Regions from separate parts of the Nonomuraea coxensis DSM 45129 genome, predicted to be linked through region 1. Evidence: predicted binding sites of a transcription regulator. Region 1 holds the regulator's gene; each other region holds the start of a gene.
The links. The regulator HrcA, encoded in region 1, represses chaperone genes, less so after heat shock. The targets are predictions, from matches to a motif close to TTGGCACTCTCNNNNNGAGAGTGCCAA.

Region 1 (10,005 bases):
CGAGCGACAGCACCTCGGCGGGGCGGTCGGAGGTCATGCGCAACATCGCGATGCTGCGCTCGACCGCGTCGGGGGTGAGCTCGCCGCCGCTGCGGAGCACCTCGACCAGCTCCTCGAACAGGCGCACCACGGCGCCGCTCTCGTCCGGGCTGCCGGTGACGGTGATCTCGTTGCCCCGTACGTGGATGTCGGCCCTGAAGGCGCCCTCGATGACGCGAAGCAGCTCGTCGCGGGAGCCAAGGAGGCTGACCATCGGGTATTCGTCCGGAATCAGCACCTTGGCTTGTGTGCGCGAGGGAGGTGCCGTGCGTCGGGATTCATGTAGTTCGGACATGGGCAGGCCCGCGGCCTGATGCCTCCCGGTCTCTTGCGGAGTTCTTCTCCGACCATCGTATCCGGGGCCAGGCGGATTGCTCTCGTCAATATCACCGCACCGGCCCCTCGCGCCACCACAACGGTCTAACCGGGCGGCCAGGTGAGGTCGCGGCCACCCAGCACGTGGGCGTGCGTGTGGAAGACGGTCTGCCCGGCGGCGGGGCCGGTGTTGAAGACGACGCGGTAGCCGCTCTCGGCCACCTGGTCGAGCACGGCCACGGCGTGCGCGGTCTTCAGCACCTCGTCGGTCAGCCCGTCGTCGGCCTCGGCGAGCGCCGCCGCGTCGGCGTGGTGCTCCTTCGGGATCACCAGGACGTGGGTCGGGGCCTTGGGGTCGATGTCGCGGAACGCCAGTGTCCTGCCGGTTTCGTAGACGATCTCGGCGGGAATCTCCTTGGCGACGATTTTACAGAAGAGGCAGTCCTTCACAGCAGCACCATACCGACCCGCCTCCCGTTGGCCGGTCCGTTGCGAATCGGTAATCGGCGGTGTCGTGCGCGGGAAGATCAACGCGGTTAGGGTGGGTGTGCGACACTTCAACAAAACAGACGATTCAGGGTCGGGCGAGCGCCACCTGGCGAGGACACGACTGGGTAATGCACCCTAAGGAACCGGGGAAACCTCAAGAACCGGAAGAGCGTAAACCCTCTGGGAAGCCCGCGCGTCCCACTGATGTGACCACCGAAACCCTTCTGGCCGACAGGTCGATGGGGGCGGTGCCGGTCGAGTGGGATGCCGACATGGCTGTTACCGCGCTCTACAGCGCGCACTTTCGGTCATTGGTGCGTCTCGCTGTGTTGCTGGTGCGCGACATCGCGACCGCCGAGGAGGTCGTGCAGGACGCGTTCGTCGCCATTCACGGCGCCTGGCGCAGGCTGCGCGACCCCGACAAAGCACTCGCCTACCTCCGCCAGTCCGTCGTCAACCGCTCGCGTTCCGTGCTGCGCCACCGCGCGGTCGTCGAGAAGTACGCCCCCAAGGGCCTGCCCGACGCGCCGAGCGCCGAGAACGGCGCCATCGGTGAGCTGGAACGGTCCGCCGTCATCGAGGCGTTACGGGCCCTCCCGACCAGGCAGAGAGAAGCACTGGTTCTGCGGTATTACGGTGATCTGTCCGAAGCTGAGATCGCTCACGCCATGGGCATCAGCAAGGGCGCGGTCAAGAGCCACACCGCCCGTGGCATGGCCGCGTTGCGATCCGTCCTGGAGAAAATGTCATGACCCTGCCCCCCGACGAGCACGGCGACCTCCTCCGCCGTGCGCTCCGCGCGGAGGCGGACGCGGTCGTGCCCTCGCCGGACGGTCTGGAGATCATCCGTGCCCGGATCGAGCGGCGCGGCGTCCGCAACCTGTTCTGGTGGCGGGCCGGCGCGGCGGCCGCGAGCGCCGTCCTGGTGGCGGGCACGATCGTCCTGGCGGTGCCCGAACTGCGGTCCAAGGTGATCAACGAGAGCCCGATCACGGTGGTCGACCAGGAGACGACCGGCAGGGTGCCGTCCAACTCCTCCACCACCCGCTCCCAGCAGCCGCCCCCGCCTCCGGCCAGCCAGGACGACCCGGTCGTCGTCGTCCCTGCCGAGCCCACCTCTCCGACGCCGAGCAAGCCGCCCAGGACCGCCGGGTCCACGAGCCGGCCGTCGCCGACGCCGAGCGCGGAGGCCACCGCCTGCCCGTCCGTGGACACGACCCCGGACGACTGCCCGGCCGCCTCACCGTCACCGGCCCCCACGGAGGCCGACCCGACCGTTCAGCCCTCGACCTGCCCCACCGACCAGTGCCCGGCGGACGCCATCAGCGAGAGCCCCGCCGACATCGCCACCCCGCTCCTGGAGACCGGCGGCGCCACCACCACCCCGTAAGCCCTCGGGCGATCCACCACGCCGTACCCGCTGTCGGCGGGCGGTCCACCACCACACCGTGCCGCTGTCGCCTGGCGGCTCTCCACCACGCCGTGCCGCTGTCGCCTGGCGGCTCTCCACCACACCGTGCCCGCCGTCGCCTGGCGGCTCACCACCGGCCCGTGCGCGTGAGCAGCACGGCCGCCGCGGCCACCCCCGCCGTGGACGTGCGCAGCACCGTCGGCCCGAGCAGCACCGGCACCGCTCCCGCGGCCCTGAACCGGTCGAGCTCCTCGCCCGAGACGCCGCCCTCGGGCCCGACGACCACCACGATGTCGCCCTCGACCGGCAGCGCCACCTTCGACAGCGGCTCGGCCGCCTCCTCGTGCAGCACCAGCCCCAGCGCCGCGCCGGACAGCAGCTCCGCCACCCGCGCGGTGGTGGCCGGCTCGCTCACCTCGGGCAGGTGGAAGCGGCGGGACTGCTTGCCCGCCTCGCGCGCGGTCGCACGCCAGCGGCCGAGCCCCTTCGCGACCTTGTCGCCCTTCCACTGGGCGATGCTGCGCGAGGCCGGCCAGGGGACGACGACGTCCACCCCGGCCTCGGTCATCATCTCGACGGCCAGCTCGCCCCTGTCGCCCTTGGGCAGCCCCTGCACGACGACCAGCCGTGGCCGCGGCGCCGGCACCTCGTAGCGGCGCAGCACGTCCAGCCCGAGCGCGTCCTTGGCCACCTCGCGCACCACGCACTCGGCGACCCGGCCGGCGCCGTCGGTGAGGTCCACCCGCTCGCCGGCCCGCAGGCGGCGCACCGCGGCGGCGTGGCGTCCCTCGGGACCGTCGAGCGTCAGCCCCGGACCGTCGCCCAGCTCCTGGGCGATGAACACCGGAACGCTCACGTCACCTGCCGTTGAACGCGTCGCGCAGCCGCGAGAAGAAGCCCTGCTGCCCCGGCGCGAACTTGCCCGGCGGGCGCTCCTCGCCCCGCAGCCTGGCCAGCTCGCGCAGCAGGTCCTCCTGCTGGGTGTCGAGCTTCGAAGGGGTCTCGACGTTGACGTGGATGAGCAGGTCGCCCCGGCCGGACTCGTTGAGGCGCTGCACGCCCCGCCCGAACATGGTGATGACCTGGCCGGACTGCGTGCCGGGCCGGACGTCGACCTCCTCGGTGCCGTCGAGCGTCTCGACCGCGAGGACGGTGCCGAGCGCGGCGGCCGTCATCGGGAGCTGGACGGTGCAGTGGAGGTCGTCGCCGCGCCGTTCGAAGATCTCGTGGGCCCGCTCGACGATCTCCAGGAACAGGTCTCCGGGCGGGCCGCCGCCGGGACCGACCTCGCCCTCTCCGGCGAGCTGGATGTGGGTGCCGTCCTCGACGCCCGCGGGGATGCGGACCTTGATGGTGCGGCGGGTGCGCACCCGGCCGTCGCCGGAGCACTCCTGGCAGGGGTGGCGGATGATGGTGCCGAAGCCGCCGCACTGCGGGCACGGCCGCGAGGTCATGACCTGGCCCAGGAACGAGCGGGTGACCTGGGAGATCTCGCCACGCCCGCTGCACATGTCGCAGGTGTCGGGGTGGGTGCCGGGCGAGGCGCCGGCGCCGTGGCAGACCTCGCACACCACGGCGGTGTCGACGACCAGCTCGCGGGTGGTGCCGAACGCCGTCTCGCGCAGGTCGAGCTCGACCCTGATGGTGGCGTTGCGGCCACGCCGGGCGCGCGAGCGCGGGCCGCGGGCGCCGGCGGCGGTGCCGAAGAAGGCGTCCATGATGTCGCTGAACGGGAAGCCCGCGCCGAAGCCCCCGGCGCCCGCTCCCGCGCCGGCGAAGGTGGAGTCGCCCCCCAGGTCGTACATCTGGCGCTTGTTGGGGTCGGACAGCACCTCGTAGGCCTGCGTGATCTCCTTGAACCGCTCCTGGGTGTCAGGATCGGGGTTCACGTCGGGGTGCAACTCGCGGGCGAGCCGGCGGTATGCCTTCTTGATCTCGTCCTGACTCGCGTCACGCCGCACCCCGAGGGTGGCGTAGTAGTCGCTGTTTGCCACTTATCGACCTCTTATGATGCAGCCAGGATCTGGCTGACGTAGCGAGCCACCGCGCGCACGGCGCCCATCGTCACGGGATAGTCCATCCTGGTGGGACCCAGCACACCGAGCCGGGCCAGTTGGTTGTCGCCAAGACCGTATCCGGTTGCGACCACGGATGTGCCCTGGAGGTAGGGGTTTTCCGAGCCGATCCGTACGGTGAGCGCGGACGGGGTGTCGGGGGAGGTCTCGCCGAGCAGCCGCATGAGCACGACCTGCTCCTCCAGCGCCTCCAGCACGTCGCGGAGGCCGATGGAGAAGTCGGCTCCGGCGAGGTTGGCCGCGCCCGCGAAAACGATCTTCTCGTCGTACCGCTCCACCAGGGTTTCCAGCAGCACGGACAGGATCGTGGCGGCGGCCGGGCGGTCCTCGGCGGGCAGCCGCTCCGGCAGGTCGGCGACCAGCTCGGGAACGCTGCTGAGCTGGCAGCCGTCGAGGCCGGAGTTGAGCACCGCGCGCAGGTGCGCGATGCGGGTGTCCTCCAGCGCCTCGGGCAGCTCGACGACGCGCTGCTCGACGCGGCCGGTGTTGGTGATGAGCACCAGCATGACGCGGCGCTCGCTCAGTGGCACCAGCTCGACGTGCCGGACGGTCGAACGGGTGAGCGTGGGGTATTGCACGACGGCCACCTGCCGGGTGAGCTGCGCGAGCAGCCGCACCGTGCGCATGACCACGTCGTCCAGGTCCACCGCGCCGGCCAGGAACGTCTCGATCGCCCGGCGTTCGGCGCCCGACAACGGCTTGATCTGCGAGAGCCGGTCGACGAACAGGCGGTAGCCCTTGTCCGTCGGCACCCGCCCCGCGCTCGTGTGCGGCTGGGTGATGTAGCCCTCCTCCTCCAGCGCGGCCATGTCGTTCCTGACCGTCGCCGGGGAGACCTTCAGATTGTGGCGCTCGGCCAGCGCCTTGGAGCCCACCGGTTCGTTGGTGGACACGTAGTCCTCGACAATGGCGCGGAGCACCGCCAGCTTCCGATCGTCGAGCACGTGCTCACCTCCTGCCTCTGCCCGTAGGGAAAACGCGGTGCCTAGCACTCTGTGTTCCCGAGTGCCAAGTGTACGGCTCCCGCCCACAGGGTGCGATGACACCGGCTCCCATCCTCTTGCTAGCGTCTTACAAGCGACAGGCTTCACACTTGCCGACATGTCGGACAATGCACAGCCCCCGTACGGGCCACCGCCCGGACAGGGTCCGTACCAGCCTCAGCCTCTCCCGCCTCAGCCCGGATACGGCCCGCAGCCCGGATACAGTGGCCAGCCCGGTTTCGGCGCACCTTCGCAGCCGTACGGCCCGCCGCCTCAGTACGGACAATACGGCCAACAACCACACTTCCCACCACGAATCGATTCCAAAGCCATCAAACCCAGGTTGTGGTGGGTCGGCGGCGCCTGGATCGTGGCCGTGCTCTGCGGCGTCGTCGGCATCGTGCTCTTCGTGAACGGCGTCGTCGGCGGCGTGAGCGACCTCGCGCCCACCAAGACGTTCGCCTCGGGCGAGAGCGTCACCGTCGCGGTCGACCCGGCCGACAAGCCCGCCGTCTACGTCTCCGCAGGCGGGCCGGTCAACTACACGTGCCAGATCGCCGGCGGCTCCGGCCAGGCCAAGCTGGCCAGGACCAGCGGCTCGCAGACCGTCACGGTCAACGGCGTCGTGTGGGAGCAGATCCTCGTGGTCAACGCCCCCGCCACGGGCGACTACCAGCTCACCTGCAGCAACGAGGAGTCGGCCACGGTCAGGTACGGCATCGGCAAGCCGCTGTCGTCCGCCGCCGGCGGAGTGGTCGGCGGGGTCGTCGCGCTGCTCGCGATCCCCGGCGCGGGCATCCTGCTCGCGATCATCGTCACCGTCGTCGTCCTGGTACGCCGCTCCTCGGCGCGCAAGCGTCTCGCGGCGGCCGGGTGATTTGCTACGGTCCCCCCTGTGTACGAGGGCGATGTTCTGGCGGGTGACTGGCGGCGGCCCGGCAGGGGCAAGATTCCGAAGGTGCCCGCCGAGCCGGATCTCGTCGTGGAGGACGCCGACAGCGGCTTCTGCGGCGCCGTCGTGGCCTGCGACAAGGAGGCCGTGACGCTGGAGGACCGGTTCGGCAGGCGGCGGCTGTTCCCGCTGGCGCCGGCCGCGTTCCTCCTGGAGGGAAAGCCGGTGACCCTGGTGCGCCCCGCACCGGCCGCCGCCGCCCCCGCCGGCCCCCGGCGCAGCGCGTCGGGCTCGATCGCCGTCGAGGGGCTGCGGGCCCGCGTGGCCAGGGAGAGCCGCATCTACGTCGAGGGCGTGCACGACGCCGCGCTCGTCGAGAAGATCTGGGGCCACGACCTGCGGGTCGAAGGGGTCGTGGTCGAATACCTCGAAGGCGTGGACCACCTGCCGGACATCGTCGCCGAGTTCGGCCCCGAGCCGGGGCGGCGGCTGGGGGTCCTCGTGGACCACCTCGTCCCCGGCTCCAAGGAGAGCCGCATCGCCGCTGAGATCACCTCGCCGGACGTGCTCGTGGTGGGACACCCGTTCGTCGACATCTGGCAGGCGGTCAAGCCGTCCGTGCTGCGCATCCCCGCCTGGCCCGACGTGCCGCGCGGGGTGCCGTGGAAGGAAGGCGTGATCGCCGCCCTGGGCTGGCGCGTGGAGCCGGCCGACGCCTGGCGGCGCATCCTCGGCGCCGTCTCGACCTTCACGGACCTGGAGCCGGAGCTGCTCGGCCGGGTCGAGGAACTGATCGACTTCGTTACGGAGACTGAGACATGATGAGCCAGGATCCCCACACCTCGCCGCCCGACGACGACGCGACCCGGTACGTACCGCCGTCGGCCGTCCCCCCGGGCCAGGGCAGCGGCCCCCAGCAACCGGGCTACGGCCAGCAGCCGCAGTACGGGTACGGCCAGCAACCTCCATCCCAACCGCAGTACGGATACGGCCAGCAACCCCCCTCCCAGCCCGCCTACGGGCAGCAGCCCCCACCCCCACCGCCGCCCGGCTACGGGTACGGCCAGCAGCCGGGCTACGGCTACGGGCAGCAACCCGGCTACGGTTACCCCCAGCAGCCCCCGCCCGGCTACGGTCACGCGCAGGCGCCCGGCGAGCCGTACGTGCCGGGCAGGTTCGGCCCCCGCCCCGGCAGCGACGACACCACTATGGCGATGCTGGCGCACCTCCTCGGCCTGCTCGCCTCCTGGATCGGCCCGCTGATCATCTACCTGATGAAGCGCGACCAGTCCCCCTACGTCCGCGACCAGGCGGCGGAGGCGCTGAACTTCCAGATCACGATGTTCATCGGCTATGTCGTGGCGGCCGTCCTGTCGCTGGTGTTCATCGGCGTCCTGCTGCTCCCGGTGATCTGGGTGCTGTCGCTGATCTTCCACATCCAGGCGGCCGTGGCCACGAACAAGGGCCAGCGGTACCGCTACCCGCTCTCCATCCGGATGATCACCTAGACCAGCAGGTCGCGGACGAGGGCGTCGGCCAGCAGCCGCCCCCTCAGCGTGAGCACCATCAGCCCGGCCTTGAACGGCTCGGGCTCCAGCAGCCCCCGCGCCAGCGCGTCCGCCACCACCGGGCGCGCCGCCGGCGCCACGTCGCCGAGGGGGTAGCCGGTGACCAGGCGCAGCTCCAGCATGAGGCGTTCGGCGGCGCGGTCGTCCGCGCCCAAGACCTCGCGGGAGTGGGCGGGCGAGACGCCGGCGGCCAGGCGCTGGGCGTAGGCGGCGGGGTGCTTGACGTTCCACCATCGGGTGCCGCCCACGTGGCTGTGCGCGCCGGGGCCGGCCGCCCACCAGTCGCCGCCGGTCCAGTAGAGCAGGTTGTGGCGGCAGCGGGCCTGCTCGGAGGCCGCCCAGTTGGACACCTCGTACCAGTGGAATCCGGCCTCGGCCAGCATCTCGTCGGCGATGAGGTAGCGGTCGGCGGCCACGTCGTCGTCGGGCACGGGCAGTTCGCCGCGCCGGATGCGGGCGGCGAGCCTGGTGCCCTCCTCGACGATGAGGGAGTAGGCCGACACGTGGTCGGGCCCGGCCTCGATCGCGGCGGCGAGCGAGGCCCGCCAGTCGTCGTCGGACTCGCCCGGCGTGCTGTAGATGAGGTCGAGGTTGACGTGCTCGAACCCGGCCTGCCTGGCCTCACGCACGGCGGCCGCCGGCCGTCCGGGCGTGTGCTTGCGGTCGAGCACGCGCAGCACGTGCTCGCGCGCGCTCTGCATGCCGAAGCTGATGCGGTTGAACCCGCCGTGGCGCAGCTTCTCCAGCGCCGGAGGGTCGACGGACTCGGGGTTGGCCTCCGTGGTGACCTCGGCCCCTGGCCGCAGCCCGAACTCGGAGTCGATCGCCGCGAGGACGCGCGCCAGATCCTCGGGCGGCAGCAGGGTGGGGGTGCCGCCGCCGAAGAACACGGTGTCCACCGGCAGCTCGCGCTCGCCCAGGACGCGCCGGGCGAGGCGCACCTCCTCCACGACCGTGTCGGCGTAGTCGCGCTGGGAGGCGCCCGGGCCGAGCTCGGCGGCGGTGTAGGTGTTGAAGTCGCAGTAGCCGCAGCGGGTCACGCAGAACGGCACGTGGACGTAGAAGCCGAACGGCCGCTCGCCGAGACCGCGCAGGGCGCTGTCGGGCAGCTCGCCCGTGGTGGGCGCGGGGTCGCCGTCGGGAAGGGTGGATGGCACCCTTCCAGTCTGCCGGTCGCCGGGCAGTGGTCCGTAACCGAGCCGCCTCCGGGATCGTTGACGGCCTGGTGCGGGAGCCTTACCATCACCTCAACTTACTTATAGGAAAGTTTCTTATAAGTTGAGGTCTCTCAGGAGCCGCCCGGTGCAGAAGAAGACCCTGATCACGCTCACGCTCTCGCTCTTACTGGGCCTCTCGGCGATCTCCGTGCCCGCCGAGGCCCAGACCCGCAGCGGCTTCAAGCGGGTCGCGTACTTCATCCAATGGGGTGTCTACGGCCGGAACTACCACGTCAGGGACGTGGACGTCAGCGGCGCCGCCGCCAAGCTCACCCACCTCAACTACGCCTTCGGCTTCGTCGACGCCGCGGGCTCCTGCTACTCGGCCGACCCGTGGGCCGACTGGCAGCGGCCGGTGCCGGCCGAGCAGAGCGTGGACGGCGTGGCCGACGCGCCCGGCCAGGCGCTCAACGGCAACCTCAACCAGCTCCGCAAGCTCAAGGCCAAGCACCCCGGGCTCAAGGTGCTGATCTCGCTCGGCGGCTGGACCGGGTCCAAGTACTTCTCCGACGCCGTGCTCACCCCCGGCTCGCGCGCCAGGCTGGCCCGGTCCTGCGTCGACCTGTGGCTGCGCGGCGACCTGCCGGGGCTGGAGCCGGGCGCCGGCGCCGGCGTCTTCGACGGCATCGACCTCGACTGGGAGTGGCCCGGCTCGGCCGGCGCCGAGGGCAACGTCATCCAGCCCGAGGACAAGCGGAACTTCACGCTGTTCGTCGAGGAGCTGCGCGCGCAGCTCGACGGGTACGCCCGCGACGCCGAGCTCACCGCCTTCCTGCCGGCCGCCGCCGCCAAGATCGACGCCGGGTACGAGGTGCGCCGCGTCTTCAGGCAGCTCGACTTCGCCACCGTCCAGGGCTACGACCTGCACGGCACCTGGGAGCCCAGGACCGGCCACAACGGCAACCTCCTCACCGACCGCCGCGACCCGAACCCCGTGAGGTACAGCGTCGACCAGACCGTGCGCGACTACGTCTCGCGCGGCGCGCCCGCGCGCAAGCTCGTGATCGGCGTGCCCG
Region 2 (10,005 bases), 1.4 Mb from region 1:
GCCGCGCTCGCGGTTGCGCACCGCGCCCAGCGACCCCATGCCGCGGTACGACTTGAACTGCTTGCCGTTGATGAAGATCAGCTCGCCGGGCGACTCCTCGCAGCCGGCCAGCAGCGAGCCCAGCATGACCGTGTCGGCGCCGGCCGCGATGGCCTTGACGATGTCGCCGGAGTATTGGAGGCCGCCGTCGCCGATGACCGGCACGCCCGCGGGGGCGGCGGCCTTGGACGCCTCGTAGATGGCCGTGACCTGCGGCGCGCCCACTCCGGCGACCACCCGCGTGGTGCAGATCGAGCCGGGGCCGACCCCGACCTTGACCGCGTCGGCGCCCGCGTCGACCAGCATCTGGGCGCCCGCCCTGGTGGCGATGTTGCCGCCGATGACCTGGACCTTGCTGTTGGCCTTGAGCTTGGCGACCATGTCGGCCAGGCCCTTGGAGTGGCCGTGGGCGACATCGACGACCACGACGTCGACGCCGGCCTCGATGAGCGCCTTGGCGCGCAGCTCGGCGTCGCCGCCGACGCCCACGGCCGCGCCGACGAGCAGCCGGCCGTCGGCGTCCTTGGTGGACAGCGGGTACTGCTCGCTCTTGGTGAAGTCCTTGACCGTGATCAGGCCGCGCAGCCGGCCGTCCTCGTCGACCAGCGGCAGCTTCTCGATCTTGTTCTGCCGCAGCAGGGCGAACGCGTCGTCCCTCGACACCCCGACGGGGGCGGTGACCAGCGGCATCTTCGTCATGACCTCGCGCACCGGGCGCGACTGGTCGGTCTCGAAGCGCATGTCGCGGTTGGTGACGATGCCGACGAGCGCGCCCGACACGTCCGTCACGGGCACGCCCGAGATGCGGTAGGTCGCGCAGAGCCGCTCCACGTCGGCCAGCGTGTCGTCGGGGCTGCAGGTGACCGGGTTGGTCACCATGCCGGCCTCCGACCGTTTGACCAGGTCGACCTGCTGCGCCTGCTCCTCCACCGCGAGGTTGCGGTGCAGGATGCCGATGCCGCCCTGCCGGGCCATGGCGACCGCCATCCTGGCCTCGGTGACGGTGTCCATGGCCGCGGAGACGAGCGGGATGGACAGCGTGATGCCGCGCGACAGCCGCGAGGCCGTGTCGGCCTCGCCCGGCTGCAGGTCTGAATAGGCTGGCACCAGCAGCACGTCATCGAAGGTCAGTCCTGTTTCGGTGAACTTGGACATGCTGCGGCCCCCTCTGCCGTTGCGTTGATGCGCCTCAGTCTATGGCCTGCCGCCAAACGCGTCCCGCCGACCTCGCGCATCGCGCCCGCCCGACATGCGGACGCCGGGAGGACGATGACCCCCACGGTCCGTCGTACTCCCGGCATCCGCCGCAACGAGAAGTGCCGGGGGATGGGACGGTCGGTGATCCGCCCCATCCCCCGGCCACCGGCAGCCCAGTGCCGCGGCGTCACGCACCACCGAACCCCCCTCCGCGTCCTGATGGGCTGCGCTGCCGCACTCTGTCGAGATGCCGACGCTACGTAAATCCTGCGTTACGCACCGGCACGCCGCAATGTCCAAAGGTGCAGTTGCACGAAGCTGCACGGCGGCCGGGCCGGCGGACGCGGAGGGGGAGCCGCCAGTCGCCGCAAGAAGCGGACAAGGGCGTCAAGCGGCGTTATTCTCACGGCACGCCCGTGTCCCCCCTACGGAGCCGCACACCATGCGCAACGAGTCCCGCACCCGGTCAGATCCGCTGGAGACGCTGGGCCTGGACCCGGCCCAGCGCACGCTCTACACGGCGGTCCTGCGCCTGCACAGGGCCACGCGGACCGACCTCGCCCAGGCCATGGACGATCCCGTGGAGAAGGTCGGCCGCCAGCTCGACGACCTGGTCAAGCTCGGGGTGGTGGACGAGCACTCCGGGGAGTACTTCGCCCGGCACCCCGCCGCCGCGCTCGGCCGGGTGATCGCCGAGCGCCTCGACCGGCTGGCCGAGGAGAGCCGGTTGATCGACTCCGCCTTCGGCTCGATCCGCGGCCTCATCCGCGATTACGACGCCGGCCGCGACTATCAGAGCGGTTCCTTCACGGTCGAACTCGCGAACGGCGCGGACGTGCTCTACGAAAGCGTCGTCGGCATCGCGGTGCAGTCGCCGGGGATGGAATTGGTGACGGCGATCCCGGATGAGCGCACCATGACGGATTTTGTCCGCAAATTTGCGGATCCCTGGATTGACGCGCAAAAACGAAAACTCCTCACGGTATATGCCGTCATTCCCGTAGACACCTTGGCGCTGCCCGGCGTCCGCGCCCAGCTCACCGCGCTCACCGAGACCGGAGGCCAGGTGCGGACCCTGCGCCGGGTGCCGAGCTGGTTCATGACGGCCGGCGCGGAGGTCGCGGGCCTGCCGCCGTTCTGGGGCGGCAACCTGCCCGACCACGCCTACAACTTCTACCTGGTCCGCACCCCCGTGGTCGTCGGCGTGCTGCGCGCGCTCTTCGACGAGCTGTGGGGGCGGGCGGTGCCGCTCCCCTGGGGCCGCAAGGGCGAGGGCATGGTGCAGGTGCTGCGCCTGGCCGCGCAGGGCATGTGCGACGACTCCATCGCCCGCCAGCTCGGCGTCTCGGTCAGGACCGTACGGGCCCGCTTCGCCGACGCCATGGCCGAACTCGGCACCCAGTCGCGCTTCCACGCCGGCGTGGAAGCCACCAGGCGCGGCTGGCTGAGCTGACCAGCGGCCGAGGGGCCTCCCGGCCGGGGGTGTGCGAGGACCGGGTCAAGGCCGTCACCGGGCCGGGACACTCACCGCCGGTGTCAGATACTCACCGCGCGGGCCGCATCGGTCATATGGTGGGAAGGTGCTGGAAGACGTCCCCCGCGACCCGTTCGCGGACGACCCGAACGACCCTTCCGCGGCGATGGGCGCGCTCGACGACGCGGAGCCACTGACCGCGGCCGAGCGTGACGAGGCCATCACCGACCTCGCCGACGTCGAGGCCTTCCGCTCCCTGCTCGAACCGCAGGGGGTCCTGGGTCTCGTGCTCGACTGCCCGGAGTGCGGTGAGCAGCACTACTTCGACTGGGAGCTGCTGCGCGGCAACCTCCGGCAGATGATCGAGAAAGGCCAGCCACAGGTGCATGAGCCGGCCTTCCACCCCGACCCCGCCGACTATGTGACCTGGGAGTACGCCAGGGGCTACGTCGACGGCGTCATCGACACGGAGGAGCGTCGCTGACCGAGATCATCAGGCGAACCATCCGAAGACTCTGAGGAGCGGCCCCGGCCCACGTCACCGACCTCGGACAGCCGAGGCCGTCCTCCCAGGGCACAGAGCCCGCCCCACTCCCGCGCGTTCTGCCCCAGGACGTCCCGATCCAGCACGTCACCGACCAGCGCGGCCAGCAGGAGCACCGCAGGGTCGCCGGCGTGACCCGAACCGGGGCCGGGCAGCTCTCCACGACCGAGCACATCGAACAGCGCGTCGGTCTCGTGCTCCGGCGTCAAGCGGACTCCAGCTCCGCCATCTGCCGCAGCCTGGCCAGCGCCCGATGCTGGGCGACGCGGACGGCACCTGGTGACATACCGAGTACATTACCGGTCTCCTCGGCGGACAGACCGGAGACCACCCGCAGCAGCAGGAGTTCGCGCTGGTTCTCGGGCAGCCGGGCGAGCAGCCGGCGGGCGTGCTCGACCTCGATGTAGCGGACCACGGTCTCCTCGGGCCCCGGGCCCTCGTCGGGCCCGTCCGGCAGGTCCTGGGTCGGCACGGCGGAGCGCACCGAGCTGCGCAGCGCGTCAGCCACCTTGTGCGAGGCGATCCCGAACACGAACGAGGCGAACGGCCGCCCCATGTCGCGGTACCGCGGCAACGCGGACAACACCGCGATGCAGACCTCCTGGGCCACGTCATCGGCAATGTGATATTGCCCTGAAACCCTGCCCAGCCTGGCGCGGCAATACCGCACCACCATCGGACGCAACTCGCCGAGCAGGGATTCGATCGCGCTGCGATCCCCCTGTACGGCGAGGCTCGTCAGTTCCCTTAGGTCGGAGTCATCCGTCCGTGCCGGAAGTCTCGACGCGAGCCTTACCCCAATTTTGGCGTCGGCGACGCTTCCCTCGCTCACGATAGGCATGATGCCCGCACTGATCCGGCCTGTCGTCATAGCGAACGGCTACGGATTGGTCACATTGACGCGACGATAACGGTGAGTAATCGACTGATCACACTAAGCCTTAAGGCTGACATAATGTTTCACTCGATAAGCCGATATGCACGACAATTGTCAGGGCATAGACGCTTATCGCACACTGCTGGTTTACGCCACTAATCCACCTTTTCCCACACTTCCCCAACCGAACAAAACTCCACCCTCGCCGGCTAGGGGTGCGCGTCGCCGTCCTCGTCACCGGCGTCCAGGAGCTCCAGATAGCCCTCCACCGCCTCCCACAGGTGGTGCTCGGGGTAGCGGCCGACACCGCGGTGGGCGCGACGCCACGCGCGGTCCCAGTAGGAGCGGTGCACCGCGCGCAGATGGGCGAGAGCCGCCTCAAGCTCCTCGGCGGTGCGCGCGCGGATCTCCTGGTCGCTGCCAGGAGCCTCCCGCCGCAGCGAGCCGACGCGGCGGTCGCGGAGGGCGTCGAGCACGCTCTGGTCCGTCCCCTCCTCCACGGACCAGAACCGCACCGGCTCCCTGATGTGGTGGTTCCACGCCGGGTCGCGGTGGGAGCGCCACCAGTAGACGACCCCGCCCTTGTCCAGCTCCAGGAAGTCCACGAGCCAGGCCGTGCCCGGCGGCTGGGAGCCCCAGGTCACCTCCTCGGGCGGCAGGTTCAGCACGAGGACCACCTCAAGGGCGTCCACCGGGGTCGGCCCCCTCCACCAGCCCGCCGAAGACGTAAGCCGCCCTCAGGAACGGCTCCGCCGCCGCCACCCGGCGCGTCTGGTCGCACGTCTCGGCGAGCCGCTCCAACCTCCGCACCGCCCGCCGGTACTGCATCCCGCCACCTCCCGGCGACCAGCGTACGCACCCCGCCCGGGGGCCCCGGAAACCGCCACGGCCCGCCTCCCCCTCCGCCGGAAGGCGGCAGCGGGACGCGGGCCGTGACAGGTGATGCGGGAAGGGCCGATCAGTGGCCGTGGCCGTGACCGTGACCCTGGCCGGCGGCCGGAGCCTCCTCCTCGGGCTTGTCCACGACGAGGGCCTCGGTGGTGAGCAGCATGCCCGCGATCGAGGCGGCGTTCTGGACGGCCGAACGGGTGACCTTGACCGGGTCGATGACGCCCTGGCCGATCAGGTCGCCGTACTCGCCGGTCGCGGCGTTGAGGCCGTGGCCCGCGGACAGCTCGGCGATCTTGTGCGTGACGACGTAGCCCTCAAGACCGGCGTTCTCGGCGATCCAGCGGGCCGGCTCGACCAGCGAACGGCGGACGATGCCGACGCCCGTGGCCTCGTCGCCGACCAGGCCGAGGTCGTCGAGGTCCTTGGAGACGTGGATGAGCGCGGAGCCACCGCCGGAGACGATGCCCTCCTCGATCGCCGCGCGGGTCGCGGAGATCGCGTCCTCCAGGCGGTGCTTCTTCTCCTTGAGCTCGACCTCGGTGGCCGCGCCGACGCGCAGCACGCACACGCCGCCGGCGAGCTTGGCCAGGCGCTCCTGCAGCTTCTCGCGGTCCCAGTCGGAGTCGGACTGCTCGATGGCGAGCTTGATCTCCTTGACGCGGTCCTCGATGGCCTGCGCGTCGCCGGCGCCGTCGACGATGGTCGTGGTGTCCTTGGTCACCACGACGCGGCGGGCGGTGCCGAGCACCTCCAGGCCGACGTGCTCCAGCTTGAGGCCGACCTCCTCGCTGACGACCTGGCCGCCGGTGAGGATGGCCATGTCCTGCAGCATCGCCTTGCGGCGGTCGCCGAAGCCGGGGGCCTTGACGGCGACGGAGGTGAAGGTGCCGCGGATCTTGTTGGTGACCAGGACGGCCAGGGCCTCGCCCTCGACGTCCTCGGCGACCACGAGCAGCGGCTTCTTGGTCTGGGCGATCTTCTCCAGCAGCGGCAGGAAGTCCGCGATGGAGGAGACCTTGCCCTGGGTGAGCAGGATGTAGGCGTCCTCCAGGACGGCCTCCATGCGCTCGGGGTCGGTCACCATGTAGGCCGACAGGTAGCCCTTGTCGAACTGCATGCCCTCGGTGAACTCGAGCTCCATGCCCATGGCGTTGGACTCTTCGACGGTGAGGACACCGTCCTTGCCCACCTTGTCGAACGCCTCGGCGATCAGCTCGCCGATCTTGGCGTCCTGGGCGGAGATGGTGGCGACGTTGGCGATCTCGTTCTTGTCGCCGACCTCGCGGGCGCTGTCGAGCAGCTTGTCACTGACCGCCTTGGCGGCCTTGTCGATGCCGCGCTTCAGCGACAGCGGCGACGCGCCGGCGGCGACGTTGCGCAGGCCCTCGCGGACCATGGCCTGGGCCAGGACGGTCGCGGTGGTGGTGCCGTCACCCGCGATGTCGTTGGTCTTGGTGGCCACTTCCTTGGCGAGCTGGGCGCCGAGGTTCTCGTAGCGCTCCTCCAGCTCGATCTCACGAGCGATGGTCACACCGTCGTTCGTGATCGTCGGCGCACCGAACTTCTTGTCGATGACGACGTTGCGGCCCCGCGGGCCGAGGGTAACCTTCACGGCGTCCGCGAGAGCGTTGACGCCGCGCTCCAGCGCGCGCCGCGCGTTCTCGTCGAACTCCAGGATCTTCGCCATGCTGAAAGTCCTCTCCTGGCGTCGAAAGCCCCGGCCGCCCTAAAGCGCCCGGGGCTCGACGCATCCGGCCTACTTCTCGATGATCGCGAGAACGTCGCGGGCGGAGAGCACGAGGTACTCCTCGCCGTTGTACTTGACCTCGGTGCCGCCGTACTTGCTGTAGAGGACGATGTCGCCCTCGGAGACGTCGAGCGGAATGCGCTTCTCGCCGTCCTCGTCCCAGTTGCCCGGACCCACCGCGAGCACTCGGCCCTCCTGCGGCTTCTCCTTGGCGGTGTCCGGGATGACCAGGCCGGAAGCCGTGGTCTGCTCGGCCTCAAGCGGCTGAACCACAATGCGGTCGCCGAGCGGCTTAACGGGAACCTTGGTGGCGGTCGTCACGATCGGACCTCCCCTTCAGATTTGAATGATCAGAAGAGGCGACCAGCTGGGCCTGCCGTCGCGGGTGTCAGACCTGCCTCGTCGCACGTTGGCACTCTCAAGGGGAGAGTGCCAACAGGAAACATATGCAAGAGGGCCTTGACAGTCAACACGAACGCGTCCGCGTCCGCTGACAGCGATCGGAACAACGGGTGTCGATCAGGCGTACGAGCCCTCGATGAGCTCGGCGACGACCCCCGGCCGGCTCGGGGCCCAGCCGAGCTCCCGGCGGGTGCGCGGGGCGCCGACCCGCTGGCCGAGCGCCAGGGCCTCGGCGAACCCCGTCCCGAGCGCCTGCGCCGCCTCCTCCACCGGCCAGGGCTCCGCGGCCTCCTTGACGCCGGCCGCGCGGGCCGCCGCCTCGGCCACGTCCGTGAGCGGCACGGCCTCCTCGCCCACGCCGTGGTAGACGACCGCCCGGCCGCGCTCCACGACCGCCGCGACGAGCTCGGCCAGGTCGTCCACGTGCACGAACGGCCAGGTGGGCGCCGCGCCGCCGGCCGAGACGTACACGCCGGCGCCGCGCTCGGCGGCCAGGTCCCGAAGGAGCACCAGGATGCCCGCGCCCCGGCCGTGCACCACGCCGGGCCGTACGACGGAGCCGCCGCCGCCGAGCACCACCCGCTCCACCTCGTCCCGGTACGCCACGAGCGGAATCGGCCGGGCCGGACTGTCCTCGTCGCCCCCGTCGACCGCGCCGAGCACCCAGACGCCGCTGAGGTAGACCATCCGTACCCCGGCGGCGGCCGGGACCCCGGCCACGGCGAGGTCGGTCTCACGGTCGCCGGTGAGCTGCCCGGCGTGCACGACGGCGTCGAACCCGTCCCCGGACTCGAGTGCGGCCCGTAGCGTCGCCGGGTCCGACAGGTCGCCGTACCGCTCGCCTGCCGCCGCCGGCACCCGCCGCGCGCCGTCGGCCGCCGGGCGTACGTACGCCGTCACCTCGTGACCCCCCGCGGCCAGCCGCTCCACCACGGCCGCCCCGATGTACCCGGTCGCGCCGATCACCAGAACCCGCATCACTCTCACCTCAAACACTTCGACATCGAAATCTTCCATGCCGAAGATAGCCCTCGGCGTCGAACATTTCAATGTCGTAGGATCGACCGCATGGACGAGCCGATCGACGCGGTCGACGAGATCATCGGCCAGTGGGCGCGGGCGCGGCCCGGCGTCGACGTCTCCCCCACGGGCGTGATCGGCCGCGTCACGCGCGCCGCGCGGCTGCTGGACCGGGCCGCCAAGGAGTTCCTGTCCGAGCACGGGCTGGAGGCGTGGGAGTTCGACGTGCTCGCCACGCTCCTGCGCGCCGAGGACGCCCGCATGTGCATGAAGGACCTCTCGGCCGCCGCCATGGTGAGCCCGGGCGCGCTCACCAACCGCATCGACCACCTGCTCGACCGCGGGCTCGTCGACCGGTGGCCCGCCCCCGGCAACCGGCGGATGACGTTCGTCGGGCTCACGGACGAGGGCAGGCGCGTGGCGGACGACGTTCTCGGACGGCACGCGGCCCACGAGACCCGCCTGCTGTCCGGGCTCCCCGCCGGCGAGCGTGACACCCTGGCCGCTCTGCTCCGCAAGCTCCTGCTGTCCCTGGGCGACACCCCCGCCCCCTCCTGCGCCGCCGAGGACCCCTCCGAGGGCGTCACGGGCCGCGTCACGAGGGGTTCCGCGACGCGATAACGTCGGGCAACGTGGACCTCGACGCCTTCCGACAGCTCCTGACCCCCCGCGGCCGGCAGGCGCTCGCCGAGGCCGGGGAGCTGACCGCCACGGGGGCCGACCCGGTCGCCGCCGCGACGAGACTGCGCCGCACGTACGACGCCGCGCTCACCTCGGCCGCGCTCACCCAGGCGGCCCTTCGCGAGCGGGCGCGGGCGAAGTTCGGCGAGGACGCCGGGCTGATGTTCTTCACCCCGCACGGCCTGGAGCAGTCCACCCGCAAGGAGGTCGCCGAGCACCGCGCCCGCCGCCTGGCCGGGGCGCGCGTGATCGACGCCTGCTGCGGCATCGGCGGCGACCTCGTCGCACTGGCGCGCGCCGGCTGCACGGTGACCGCCGTGGACATCGACCCGCTGACCGTCGCCGTGGCCAGGGCGAACGCCGAGGCGCTCGGCGTCGCGGACCGGGTGAGCGTGGTCGAGGGCAACGCGGGGGCGGTGCGGCCCGAGGACCACGACGTGCTCTTCGCCGACCCGGCCCGGCGCACCGGGCGGGGGCGCACGTTCGACCCGCTGGCCTACTCGCCGCCGTGGCCGACGGTGCTCGACCTGGTGGCGCGGGCCCGTCGCGCCTGCGTCAAGGTCGCCCCTGGCATCCCCTACTCCTACCTGCCGGAGTCGGCGGAGACCGAGTGGGTCTCGTACAAGGGGGAGGTCAAGGAGGCGACCATCTGGACCGGCCCGGGCACCCGTGCCATGCGCCGCGCCACCCTGCTGCCCGGCGGCCACACCCTGTCCGCCACCGGCCCCGAGCGCCTCGCCCCGGTGGGCGCGCTGGGCCGTTACGTCTACGAGCCCGACGGGGCCGCCATCAGGGCGCACCTGGTGCGCGAGGTGGCCGCCCTGGTCGGCGGGCGGCTGCTCGACCAGCAGATCGCCTACATCGCGGCCGACGAGCCGATCGACACCCCGTGGGCCGCCCGTTACGCCGTGGACGAGGTGATGACGTTCTCGCTGAAGAAACTCCGGGCGGCGCTGCGTGAGCGACGGATCGGAAATGTCACCATCAAAAAGCGGGGCTCCGCTCTCGACATCGAACGGCTCCGGGCAGACCTGCGGCTCAATGGGGAAAAGTCAGCGGTAATCATCCTGACTCGCATCATGGAGCGCCCATATGCCTTCATCTGCGACACCTCCCCGGGTGCCTGACCACGG
Region 3 (10,005 bases), 2.9 Mb from region 1:
AGCAGGTCGGCGGCGGCGATCGAGAGCTGCGTGTTGCCGTGGCCGTCCACCGAGACGACCTCGCCCTCCACGGAGCCGTCGCGCAGGTGCGAGATGGGCTGCGGCAGCCGTGCCAGCCGCTCCACCGGCACCTCGGGCCCCAGCTCGGCCGGGTCCAGCCCGCCCCACAGCCGCCCGGCGACCGGCGCGAGGACGTCCCTGCCGGGGAAGGTGGGCGACACCGGACGCAGGAAGTGCGCCTCGTTGCTGATCTCGTACGCGGCCCGCGCCCCGCCGCTGGCCTCCACCGCCCACGACAGCAGCCCGTTGTCCGGGCCGACGAACATCCGGCCGCCCGCCTCCACCGCCACGGCCCGCCGCGCGCCCCCGGGGCCGGGATCCACCGCGCCGACGTGGATGCCACGCGGCAGGTACGGGATCGTCTGCGCGAGGATCGCCGCGCCGCGCCGTACGTCCCCGGACGGCACCAGATGGCACACGTCGATCACCCGGGCCTGCGGGGCGATGCCGGCGATCACCCCATGACAGGCCGCCACATAGCCATCCTCAAGCCCGTAGTCGGTGAGGAGCGTGATTACGGAGGTCACATTTCGCGACTGTACGTCTCCCAATCCACCGTGAACAGCCGCACTCAGCACATTACGATTGGCCACGGGCCGTGCGGGTGACGGGACCGTCACCCGCCCCCTCAGAGGAGGACACCATGGGAGCACCCCTCAGCGGTGACGATGCTGCCCACGAGCCGTCCCGACAGCCACTGACCGAACGCGACATCGAGCTCCTCGCCTTCGAACGCCAATGGTGGCGCTACGCGGGCGCGAAGGAGCAGGCCATCAAGGAGACCTTCGGGTTCTCCGCCACGCGCTACTACCAGATGCTGGGCGAGCTGATCGACCGCCCGGAGGCGCTTGAGCACGACCCCATGCTGGTCAAGCGCCTGCGCAGGCTGCGCGCCCAGCGGCAGCGCGACCGCGCGGCCAGAAGGCTTGGCATGCGCCCCTGACGGGCTGGGTACGGGCAGCCGCGTGGAGAACATCCCTGGAATCGAAGCAATCCTGAAGGACCCGGCCGGGGCCGTGATCGGGCTCGACTTCGACGGCACGCTGTCCCCGATCGTGCCCGATCCCGCGACCGCGGTGATCCACCCCAAGGCGCCCGCGGTCCTCGCCGAGCTCGGCGCGCACGTGCGGGCCGTGGCCATCGTGACCGGCCGGCCCCCCGCCACCGCGCTGGAGCTGGGCCCGGGGCTGGCCGACGTTCCCGGGCTGGTCATCCTCGGCCACTACGGCTTCGAACGCTGGGAGCACGGCCGGCTCTCCGCCCCGCCCCCGCCGCCCGGCGTGCCCAGGGCGCGGGCCGAGCTGCCCGCGCTGCTCGACTCGGCCGGCGTCGTGGGCGTGACGGTCGAGGACAAGGGCAGGGCCGTCGCGGTGCACACCCGCCGCGCCCCCGACCCCGAGGGCGCGCTGGCCGCGCTGCGCGAGCCGCTGGCCGGGCTCGCCGCGCGGCACGGGCTGGTGGTCGAGCCCGGCCGCATGGTGCTGGAGCTGCGGCCGCCCGGCATGGACAAGGGGCACGCGCTCGGCCTGTTCCTGGCCGAGCGGGAGGCGCGCTCGGTGCTGTTCGCCGGCGACGACCTGGGCGACCTCGCGGCCTTCGACGCCGTACGGGCCTCCGGGCTGCCCGGGGTGACCGTGTGCAGCGGCTCGGCGGAGGTGACCGCGCTGGCCGAGCGGGCCGACATCGTGGTGGACGGCCCGGACGGCGTGCTGGCGCTGCTGGCGGAGCTGGCGTCGGCGTTCAGCCGTTGACGACTGGACTGCAAGTCCGGTTCTCTAGGGTCGGACGCATGATCAAGCGTTACCTCGCCGTCGCCGCCACCGCCGCCGTCACCCTCACCGCCGGGGCCTTCCCCGCCCACGCCGCTCCCGCCCAGGAGCTGAGGCTGCGTGCCGGGCTCACCCTCTACATCCCGATCCAGTGGGTGGTCCACCGGTTCGGCCCGGACAACGTGCAGGTCGTGACCGGCAAGTGCGGGCGGGCCGTGGGCTGGCGGACGGTGGAGTGCGACGCGTTCTACATCCTCGGGCCGTCGTTCATCAAGCGCGGCGCGGAGGGCTGGGGCCCCTACACCGGCAAGAACCCGTACTACCCGGCGAGCGACGTGCAGCCCTGCCCGTCCAACGACAAGTGGGGCGAGGTCATCGGGCCGAAGGTCACCCGGGGGCTCCGGCAGGTCGGGCCGGGCCACAAGGCCGCGTACAACGCCTGGAAGTCCACCTGCGTCAGCTTCAGCGGCGGCAAGGTCAAGAGCCGCTTCACCCAGCGCGAGTGGTACCTGCCGAAGAGCAAGATCCTGGTCGTCGACCAGTGGAACACCCCCGGGCTGGCCGACGCGCTGAAGCACGCCGACTGGCGGTGAGCGCGGGCCCGCGGCTCAGCCGAGGGCGTCGAGCTGGGCCGCGAGCCACTTCTGGGGCGGCAGGGCGGTGGCCGCGGCGCGCAGCTTGTCGCGCCGCGCCCGCCGCTCGTCCTCCGGCATGACCAGCGCCTCGTGCAGGGCGGCGGCCGTGCCGCTGACGTCGTAGGGGTTGACCACGAGGGCGTGCGGGCCCAGCTCGGCCGCCGCGCCCGCCTCCCGCGAGAGCACCAGCGCGCAGCGCGGCGACAGCACCGGGCCCTCCTTGGCCACCAGGTTCATGCCGTCGCGGATCGGGTTGACCAGCAGCACGTCGGCCATCCGGTACGCGGCCAGCGAGCGCGGATAGTCGTCGTGCACGTTGAGGATGAGCGGGTCCCAGTCCTCGGTGGCGAACTCGTTCTCGATCTCCTGGGCGCAGCGCTGCACCGAGGCGGTGTACTCGCGGTATTCCGGCAGGTCGTGCCGGCTCGGATAGGCGAAGGCCAGGTGCACCACGCGGCCGTGCCACTCGGGATGGGCGGCCAGGAACTCGCCGTAGGCCACCAGGCCGCGCACGATGTTCTTCGACAGCTCGGTGCGGTCGATGCGGACGATGAGCCGGCGGTCGCCGACCTGCTCCCTGATCGCCGTCATGTGCGACTCGACGTCGGGCTCGCAGGCCCGCTCCCACAGCGCCGCGCCGTCCACCCCCAGGCTGTGGACGCCGATCCTGGTGGTGCGGCCCTCGTGGGTGACGCTGGGGGCGGCGCGGTCGACCTCGGCCCCGAGCACCGCCTCGCAGCAGTCCATGAACGCCGCCGCCCACCGTTCGGCCAGGAACCCGGCGTGGTCGGCGCCGAGTATGCCCTCCAGGACCTCGCCGGCCACCTCGTCGGGCAGCAGCGAGAAGTACTCGGGCGGCGCCCACGGGGTGTGGCTGAAGTGCGCGATGCGCAGGTCGGGCCGCTCGGCCCTGAGCATGGCGGGGGTGAGCGTCAGGTGGTAGTCCTGCACCATCACGCGGGCGCCGTGCCCGGCCTCCTCGGCGAGGGCGAGCGCGAAGGCGCCGTTGTAGTCGCGGTAGGACTCCCACTCGCGGGCGAAGCGGATGCCGAAGCTGGGCGCGTTGGGGATGTCGTAGAGCAGGTGGTTGACGAACCACAGCGTGGAGTTGGCCACGGCGTTGTAGGCGCGGTGGAAGGTGGCCGCGGGGATGTCGAGCATGCGCAGCGGCCCGGTGTCGTAGCCGGCCTGGTCGAGGCGGCCGCCCGGCGACAGGCGCACGGCGCTGCGGTCGTCGTCGGACAGCGCCGCGCAGACCCACAGGACGCCGTCGCCTTTCGTGACCCCGGACAGCCCGGAGACGAGACCGCCGCCGCCCCGTCTCATGGTGAGGACACCGTCGTCGGAGACGGTGAAGGAGACCGGCCCTCTGTTGGAGGCCACGAGGACGCTGTTCATCGAAGCTCCCTCCGATCATAGGATCCCAGCTATGGCGCTTGATGAGCTAACCGAGGAACTCGCCCGATCCGCCGCCGCTGGAGATCATCGCGCGCTCGGCGAGTTGCTGGCCAGGATCGAGCCCGATGTGATGCGCCACTGCTCCCGGATCCTGCCGTACCACCAGGACGCCGAGGAGGCGTCGCAGGACACCCTGCTCGCGGTGGCCCGCAACATCGGCCGCTTCGAAGGGCGCGCCAGGTTCAGCACGTGGCTGCACATCGTCACGGCCAACTGCGCGCGCACCACCTACCGGTCGCTGAAGCGCAGGGCGGCCGAGCAGACCTCCGACGAGCTGCCGACGCAGAAGCCCGACGCGCGGCGGGTGAGCGTGATCGCGGGCTCGCGGCTCGACCTGCTCGACGCGATGGAGGCGCTGGAGGCCGACAAACCCGACCTGGCGCAGGCGCTGGTCCTGCGCGACATCGTGCAGCTCGACTACAACGAGGTGGCCGAGCAGCTCGGCATCCCGCTCGGCACCGCGAAGTCGCGCATCCACCAGGCCCGCAAGTACGTGCAGGCAGCGCTGGGTGAGGACTATCGGTGAGACGCGCTGTCTCATGTGCTGAGACAGGTGGTAACTCCGGCCACTTCAGCGGGTAGAGTCGGGTTCAACAACTTCATACAGCTCATCCAGAGGGGTGGAGGGACCGGCCCTGCGAAGCCCCGGCAACCCTCCCGGCTTTCGACTCGCGACCTGGCGAGGCCGACCGGGACAAGGTGCCAATTCCGGTTCGCGGTCAAGGTGGCCGTGGGCGAAGATGAGGGAAGGCCTCGCTTCATGTCGCACGACTTTGGTCCTGCCGTCGCTCTGTCCTGCCGCGAGTGCGGCGCCCGCTACCCGCTCGGGCCGAGTTTCGCGTGTCTGGAGTGTTTCGGGCCGCTCGAAGCGGCCTACGAGTTCGGCCGGGTGACCCGCGAGGACATCGCCGCGGGCCCGGCCAGCATCTGGCGCTACCGCTCGCTGCTCCCGGTCCCCGCCGACGTGGCGAGCAAGCCCAACATGAACCCCGGCTGGACCCAGCTGGTCAGGGCGGGCAACCTCGGGCGGGCGCTCGGCATCAGGTCCCTGCACGTCAAGGACGACTCCGGCAACCCCACCCACTCCTTCAAGGACCGGGTGGTCGCCATCGCCGTCGAGGCGGCGCGCACCTTCGGCTTCCACACGCTCTCCTGCTCCTCCACCGGCAACCTCGCGGGCGCGGTCACCGCCGCGGCGGCGCGGGCCGGGCTCGACGCCTGCGTGTTCATCCCGGCCGACCTGGAAGAGGCGAAGATCGCCATGGCCCGGGTGTTCGGCGGCAGGCTGATCGGCATCGACGGCAGCTACGACGAGGTCAACCGGTTCTGCTCGGAGCTGATCGGCGACCCGCTGGGCGACAAGTGGGGGTTCGTCAACGTCAACCTGCGCCCCTACTACGCCGAGGGCTCCAAGACGCTCGCGTACGAGATCGCCGAGCAGCTCGGCTGGCGGCTGCCCGAGCAGATCGTCATCCCGATCGCCTCCGGCTCGCAGCTCACCAAGATCGACAAGGGTTTCAAGGAGCTGATCGCCCTGGGCCTGGTCGAGGACACCCCCTACAAGGTCTTCGGCGCGCAGGCGGCCGGGTGCTCGCCGGTGTCGGCGGCCTACAAGGCGGGGCACGACGTCGTCCAGCCGGTCAAGCCGGACACCATCGCGAAGTCGCTGGCCATCGGCAACCCGGCCGACGGCCCCTACGTGCTGGACATCGCCCGGCGCACCGGCGGGGCCGTCGAGGACGTCACCGACGCCGAGGTCGTGGCCGCGATCAAGCTGCTGGCCTCGACCGAGGGCATCTTCGCCGAGACCGCGGGCGGCGTCACGGTCGGCGTGCTGAAGAAGCTGGTCGAGACGGGGCGGCTCGACCCCGAGGCCGAGACCGTGGTCCTCAACACCGGCGACGGCCTGAAGACGCTGGACGCCATCGCCGGCGAGTCGTCGCGGCCCACCGCCGTGATCAAGCCGTCCCTCGACGCGTTCCGCGCGGCTGTCTGACAACCAGGAAAGGCGAGATAACCATGAGCGTTACTGTGCGGATTCCCACCATTCTGCGCACCTACACCGGCGGAAACGCGGAAGTGAGTGGCGAGGGCGCGACTCTTCGTGACGTGCTCGCCAAGCTCGACGCCGACTACCCGGGCATCGGCGCGAGAATTCTGGATGAATCGGGCAAGATTCGACGTTTTGTCAACGTTTACGTGGGGGAAGAGGACGTCCGTTTCGCCGAGGGCCTGGACACTCCGGCCCCGCAGGGCGCGCAGATCTCCATCATCCCGGCGGTCGCCGGCGGCTGAGGCCCGTACGACATGACAGAAGGCGCCCCTAGCGGGCGCCTTCTGCTTTTCGGACCTATTCAAACGTTGAAGTACCTGGGCTGCGAACAAATGCGTCGTTCGCGGATTGACTCTGTTGCCAAACCCCTTGCCACAGGTATGGTCGAGGCGATCGTCTGCCTGATTTGACATTAAGTCAGACGATTACGGGTCTCGCGGTGGAATGGGCGAGATCCGTAGCCCCAGTAAGAGGAGTCGGAAGTGGCGCAGGGCACCGTCAAGTGGTTCAACGCGGACAAGGGCTACGGCTTCATCGCGGTAGACGGTGGTAAGGATGTATTCGTCCATTACTCCGCGATCCTGATGGACGGGTACCGATCTCTCGAACAGGGCCAGCGGGTCGAGTTCGAGATCACGCAGGGCCAGAAGGGACCGCAGGCCGAGTCTGTCCGCGCGGTCTGATTCATGTCACCTGGTATGCACCGGCGGGACACGTGCGGCAACGCAGTCCGTACGAGCTCGCCACCCCCGTAGTCGTCGACCGACGGCGGGCCACACGGTGAGCGGCCCGCCGTCCGCGGCGCGAACCCGGCTGACCTGCGCGGGAGCCTCTCCAGAAGGTCGTTCGCTTGCACTCGGCAGGGTAGAGTGCTAAACAGTTCGTTGGCACTCTGTGTGGCAGAGTGCCAACGAACTCGGGATCGAGACGATGGGGTCTGCCGAACGGAGATGCAGTCCCTGGCCGTCGCGGGCGTCGGCTCGGTCCAGGACAAGCCACCCTGCATCTGGGAGGTCTAGCCTTATGGCAGCCAAGATGATCGCGTTTGACGAGGACGCCCGGCGCGGTCTCGAGCGCGGTATGAACCAGCTCGCTGACGCCGTCAAGGTGACCTTGGGCCCCAAGGGCCGCAACGTCGTGCTGGAGAAGAAGTGGGGCGCCCCCACCATCACCAACGACGGTGTGTCCATCGCCAAGGAGATCGAGCTCGAGGACCCTTGGGAGAAGATCGGCGCCGAGCTGGTCAAGGAAGTCGCCAAGAAGACCGACGACGTCGCCGGCGACGGCACCACCACCGCCACCGTGCTCGCCCAGGCGCTGGTACGTGAGGGCCTGCGCAACGTCGCCGCCGGCGCCAACCCGATGGCCCTGAAGAAGGGCATCGAGGCCGCCGTCGAGCGCGTCAGCGAGGAGCTCTCCAAGCTGGCCAAGGACGTGGAGACCAAGGAGCAGATCGCCTCCACCGCCTCCATCTCCGCCGCCGACCCCGAGATCGGCTCGCTCATCGCCGAGGCGATGGACAAGGTCGGCAAGGAAGGCGTCATCACCGTCGAGGAGAGCAACACCTTCGGCCTGGAGCTCGAGCTCACCGAGGGCATGCGCTTCGACAAGGGCATGGTGTCGATGTACTTCGTCACCGACTCCGACCGGATGGAGGCCGTCCTCGAGGACCCCTACATCCTGATCGTCAACAGCAAGGTCTCCGCCAACAAGGACCTGCTGCCCCTGCTCGACAAGGTCGTGCAGTCCGGCAAGCCGCTGCTGATCATCGCCGAGGACGTCGAGGGCGAGGCCCTGGCCACCCTGGTCGTCAACAAGATCCGCGGCCTGTTCCGCTCCGTGGCCGTCAAGGCCCCGGGCTTCGGTGACCGCCGCAAGGCCATGCTCAACGACATCGCCATCCTGACCGGTGGCCAGGTCATCGCCGAGGAGGTCGGTCTCAAGCTGGAGAACGCCACCCTCGACCTGCTGGGCCGCGCGCGCAAGGTGGTCGTCACCAAGGACGAGACCACGATCGTCGACGGCGCCGGTGACGCCGAGCAGATCTCCGGCCGGGTCAACGAGATCCGCGCCGAGATCGAGCGCACCGACTCCGACTACGACCGCGAGAAGCTCCAGGAGCGGCTGGCCAAGCTGGCCGGTGGCGTCGCCGTGATCAAGGCGGGCGCGGCCACCGAGGTCGAGCTGAAGGAGCGCAAGCACCGCATCGAGGACGCCGTGCGCAACGCCAAGGCGGCCGTCGAGGAGGGCATCGTCCCCGGTGGTGGCGTGGCGCTGCTGCAGGCCGGCGCGAAGGCGTTCGACAAGCTGGAGCTGTCCGGCGACGAGGCCACGGGTGCCGCGATCGTCAAGAAGGCTCTGGAGGAGCCGCTCAAGCAGATCGCGGTCAACGCCGGTCTTGAGGGCGGCGTCGTGGTGGAGAAGGTCCGCAACCTGACTCCGGGTGAGGGCCTCAACGCCGCCAGCGGCGAGTACGTCAACATGTTCGAGTCGGGGATCATCGACCCGGCCAAGGTGACGCGCTCCGCGCTGCAGAACGCCGCGTCCATCGCGGCGCTCTTCCTGACCACCGAGGCCGTCATCGCCGAGAAGCCCGAGAAGGCCACTGCCGCTCCCGCCATGCCGGGTGGCGGCGACATGGACTTCTAGGTCTGTTCGCGACGCCGACGCCAAGAGCGGCCCGGGTTTTCCGGGCCGCTCTTGTTTCGTTTACCGGACATTACGTTTCACAATTGATCCGCTACCCGTAGTGAGGAAATGTGTGTGCGGAACACGCATTCACGAAAGGAGTGGCGGATGTTTTCCCGTAGCAGCCGCATTTTCGGCGCGGGCCTCGTGGCCGTGGCCGCCCTGACCGCGACGGGCGGTCCCGTCAGGGCCGACGACGGTCGCACCTCGCCGATGCGGCTTCCGTACGAGCTGTGGTTCTGTCCGGCCGGCGGCGCGTTCGGACTGCCGATGGTCGACTCCCTGGTGGGGCAGGTCCTGGGCTGCGGCGGCCGGACGGGGCCGGCGAGCACGCCGGCCCCGGCGACCACCGTGGACCAGCCGGGCACCACGGGGCAGGCCGTCACCCTCGTTCAGACGCCGTAGACCGGGACGAGGTGGCCGCGGGCCAGGGTGTTGGCGGTGATGTTGAAGCCGACCACCGCCGGGCTGGCGTCGCTGTCCACGCCCAGCTTGTCGACGCCCAGGGCGTGGACGGTGAAGACGTAGCGGTGCGCGGGGCCGGGCGGCGGAGCCGCGCCGCCGAAAGCCTTGACGCCGTAGTCGTTGCGGGCGTGGACGGCGCCGTCGGGCAGCCCCTTGAAGTCGGGGGCGCTGCCCGCGCCCGCCGGCAGCTCGGTCACCGAGGCCGGCAGGTCGAACAGCACCCAGTGCCAGAACCCGCTGCCCGTGGGCGCGTCGGGGTCGTAGCAGGTGACGGCGTAGCTCCGGGTCCCTTCGGGCGCGCCGGACCAGCGGAGCTGGGGCGAGACGTTCTGGCCCGTCATGCCCCAGTCGTTGAAGACGTGCAGGTCGCTCAGCCGCTCGCCGTCCTGGATGTCGTCGCTCTCGACCACGAGCGCGGGAACCGACGGCAGGTGTTCATGGGGCAGCGGTGCTGGCACGGCATCCTCCTAGGTAGAGAGCGTTCCTGCTCGCCATCCTAGAAGCGGCCGGGCCGGTCGCCGATCAGGGCGTCGCCGGTTCCCGCGCGCGGCGCGCGGTCACATGGCGAGCTGCGCCGGCAGGGGCTTGTCGTGCAGGACCGTGAGAGAGGTCACCGCACGGGTCAGGACGACGTACAGCCGGGCCAGGCCGCGGGGCTCGGCGGCGACGATGTCGGCGGGCTCGACCACGATCACGTGGTCGTACTCCAGGCCCTTGGCGAGGGTCGCGGGGACGACGAGCAGGCGGTGCTCGCCCTCGCCGGCGGCGTCGGGGTCGAGCACGGCGTGCGGACGGCCGGACAGCGCCCGCGAGACCTCGGCGACCAGCGCGTCGGGGACGATGACGCCGATCGAGCCCTCCTGGGCGAGCGCCGCGT

Region 2: groES (co-chaperone GroES) is a predicted target of HrcA. The motif match lies at 7,179-7,205, and genes of this name have one in related genera.
Region 3: groL (chaperonin GroEL) is a predicted target of HrcA. The motif match lies at 6,860-6,886, and genes of this name have one in related genera.

What each region holds. Positions count from the first base shown of each region.
Region 1 covers NZ_CP068985.1:2,227,213-2,237,217, reverse strand. The annotation lists gene Nocox_RS10765 (PhoH family protein) at 1-334, opposite strand, end outside; gene Nocox_RS10760 (histidine triad nucleotide-binding protein) at 460-804, opposite strand; gene Nocox_RS10755 (SigE family RNA polymerase sigma factor) at 1,083-1,595, shown strand; gene Nocox_RS10750 (hypothetical protein) at 1,592-2,233, shown strand; gene Nocox_RS10745 (16S rRNA (uracil(1498)-N(3))-methyltransferase) at 2,382-3,110, opposite strand; gene dnaJ (molecular chaperone DnaJ) at 3,112-4,248, opposite strand; gene hrcA (heat-inducible transcriptional repressor HrcA) at 4,260-5,273, opposite strand; gene Nocox_RS10730 (hypothetical protein) at 5,656-6,189, shown strand; gene Nocox_RS10725 (DUF3097 domain-containing protein) at 6,208-7,026, shown strand; gene Nocox_RS10720 (DUF4870 domain-containing protein) at 7,023-7,712, shown strand; gene hemW (radical SAM family heme chaperone HemW) at 7,709-8,929, opposite strand; gene Nocox_RS10710 (glycoside hydrolase family 18 protein) at 9,075-10,005, shown strand, end outside.
Region 2 covers NZ_CP068985.1:868,367-878,371, reverse strand. The annotation lists gene guaB (IMP dehydrogenase) at 1-1,194, opposite strand, end outside; gene Nocox_RS04625 (helix-turn-helix transcriptional regulator) at 1,679-2,689, shown strand; gene Nocox_RS04620 (DUF5319 domain-containing protein) at 2,817-3,194, shown strand; gene Nocox_RS04615 (sigma-70 family RNA polymerase sigma factor) at 3,460-4,095, opposite strand; gene Nocox_RS04610 (DUF7711 family protein) at 4,341-4,823, opposite strand; gene Nocox_RS04605 (DUF7711 family protein) at 4,810-4,959, opposite strand; gene groL (chaperonin GroEL) at 5,090-6,709, opposite strand; gene groES (co-chaperone GroES) at 6,779-7,090, opposite strand; gene Nocox_RS04590 (NAD-dependent epimerase/dehydratase family protein) at 7,289-8,149, opposite strand; gene Nocox_RS04585 (MarR family winged helix-turn-helix transcriptional regulator) at 8,240-8,812, shown strand; gene Nocox_RS04580 (class I SAM-dependent methyltransferase) at 8,824-9,999, shown strand.
Region 3 covers NZ_CP068985.1:8,360,561-8,370,565, reverse strand. The annotation lists gene Nocox_RS39215 (SAM hydrolase/SAM-dependent halogenase family protein) at 1-587, opposite strand, end outside; gene Nocox_RS39210 (DUF3263 domain-containing protein) at 704-1,003, shown strand; gene otsB (trehalose-phosphatase) at 1,026-1,811, shown strand; gene Nocox_RS39200 (hypothetical protein) at 1,850-2,422, shown strand; gene Nocox_RS39195 (alpha,alpha-trehalose-phosphate synthase (UDP-forming)) at 2,438-3,862, opposite strand; gene Nocox_RS39190 (RNA polymerase sigma factor) at 3,894-4,448, shown strand; SAM riboswitch class I at 4,528-4,669, shown strand; gene thrC (threonine synthase) at 4,683-5,918, shown strand; gene Nocox_RS39180 (MoaD/ThiS family protein) at 5,942-6,217, shown strand; gene Nocox_RS39175 (cold-shock protein) at 6,458-6,658, shown strand; gene groL (chaperonin GroEL) at 6,999-8,624, shown strand; gene Nocox_RS39165 (hypothetical protein) at 8,772-9,068, shown strand; gene Nocox_RS39160 (YbhB/YbcL family Raf kinase inhibitor-like protein) at 9,056-9,586, opposite strand; gene Nocox_RS39155 (HelD family protein) at 9,686-10,005, opposite strand, start outside.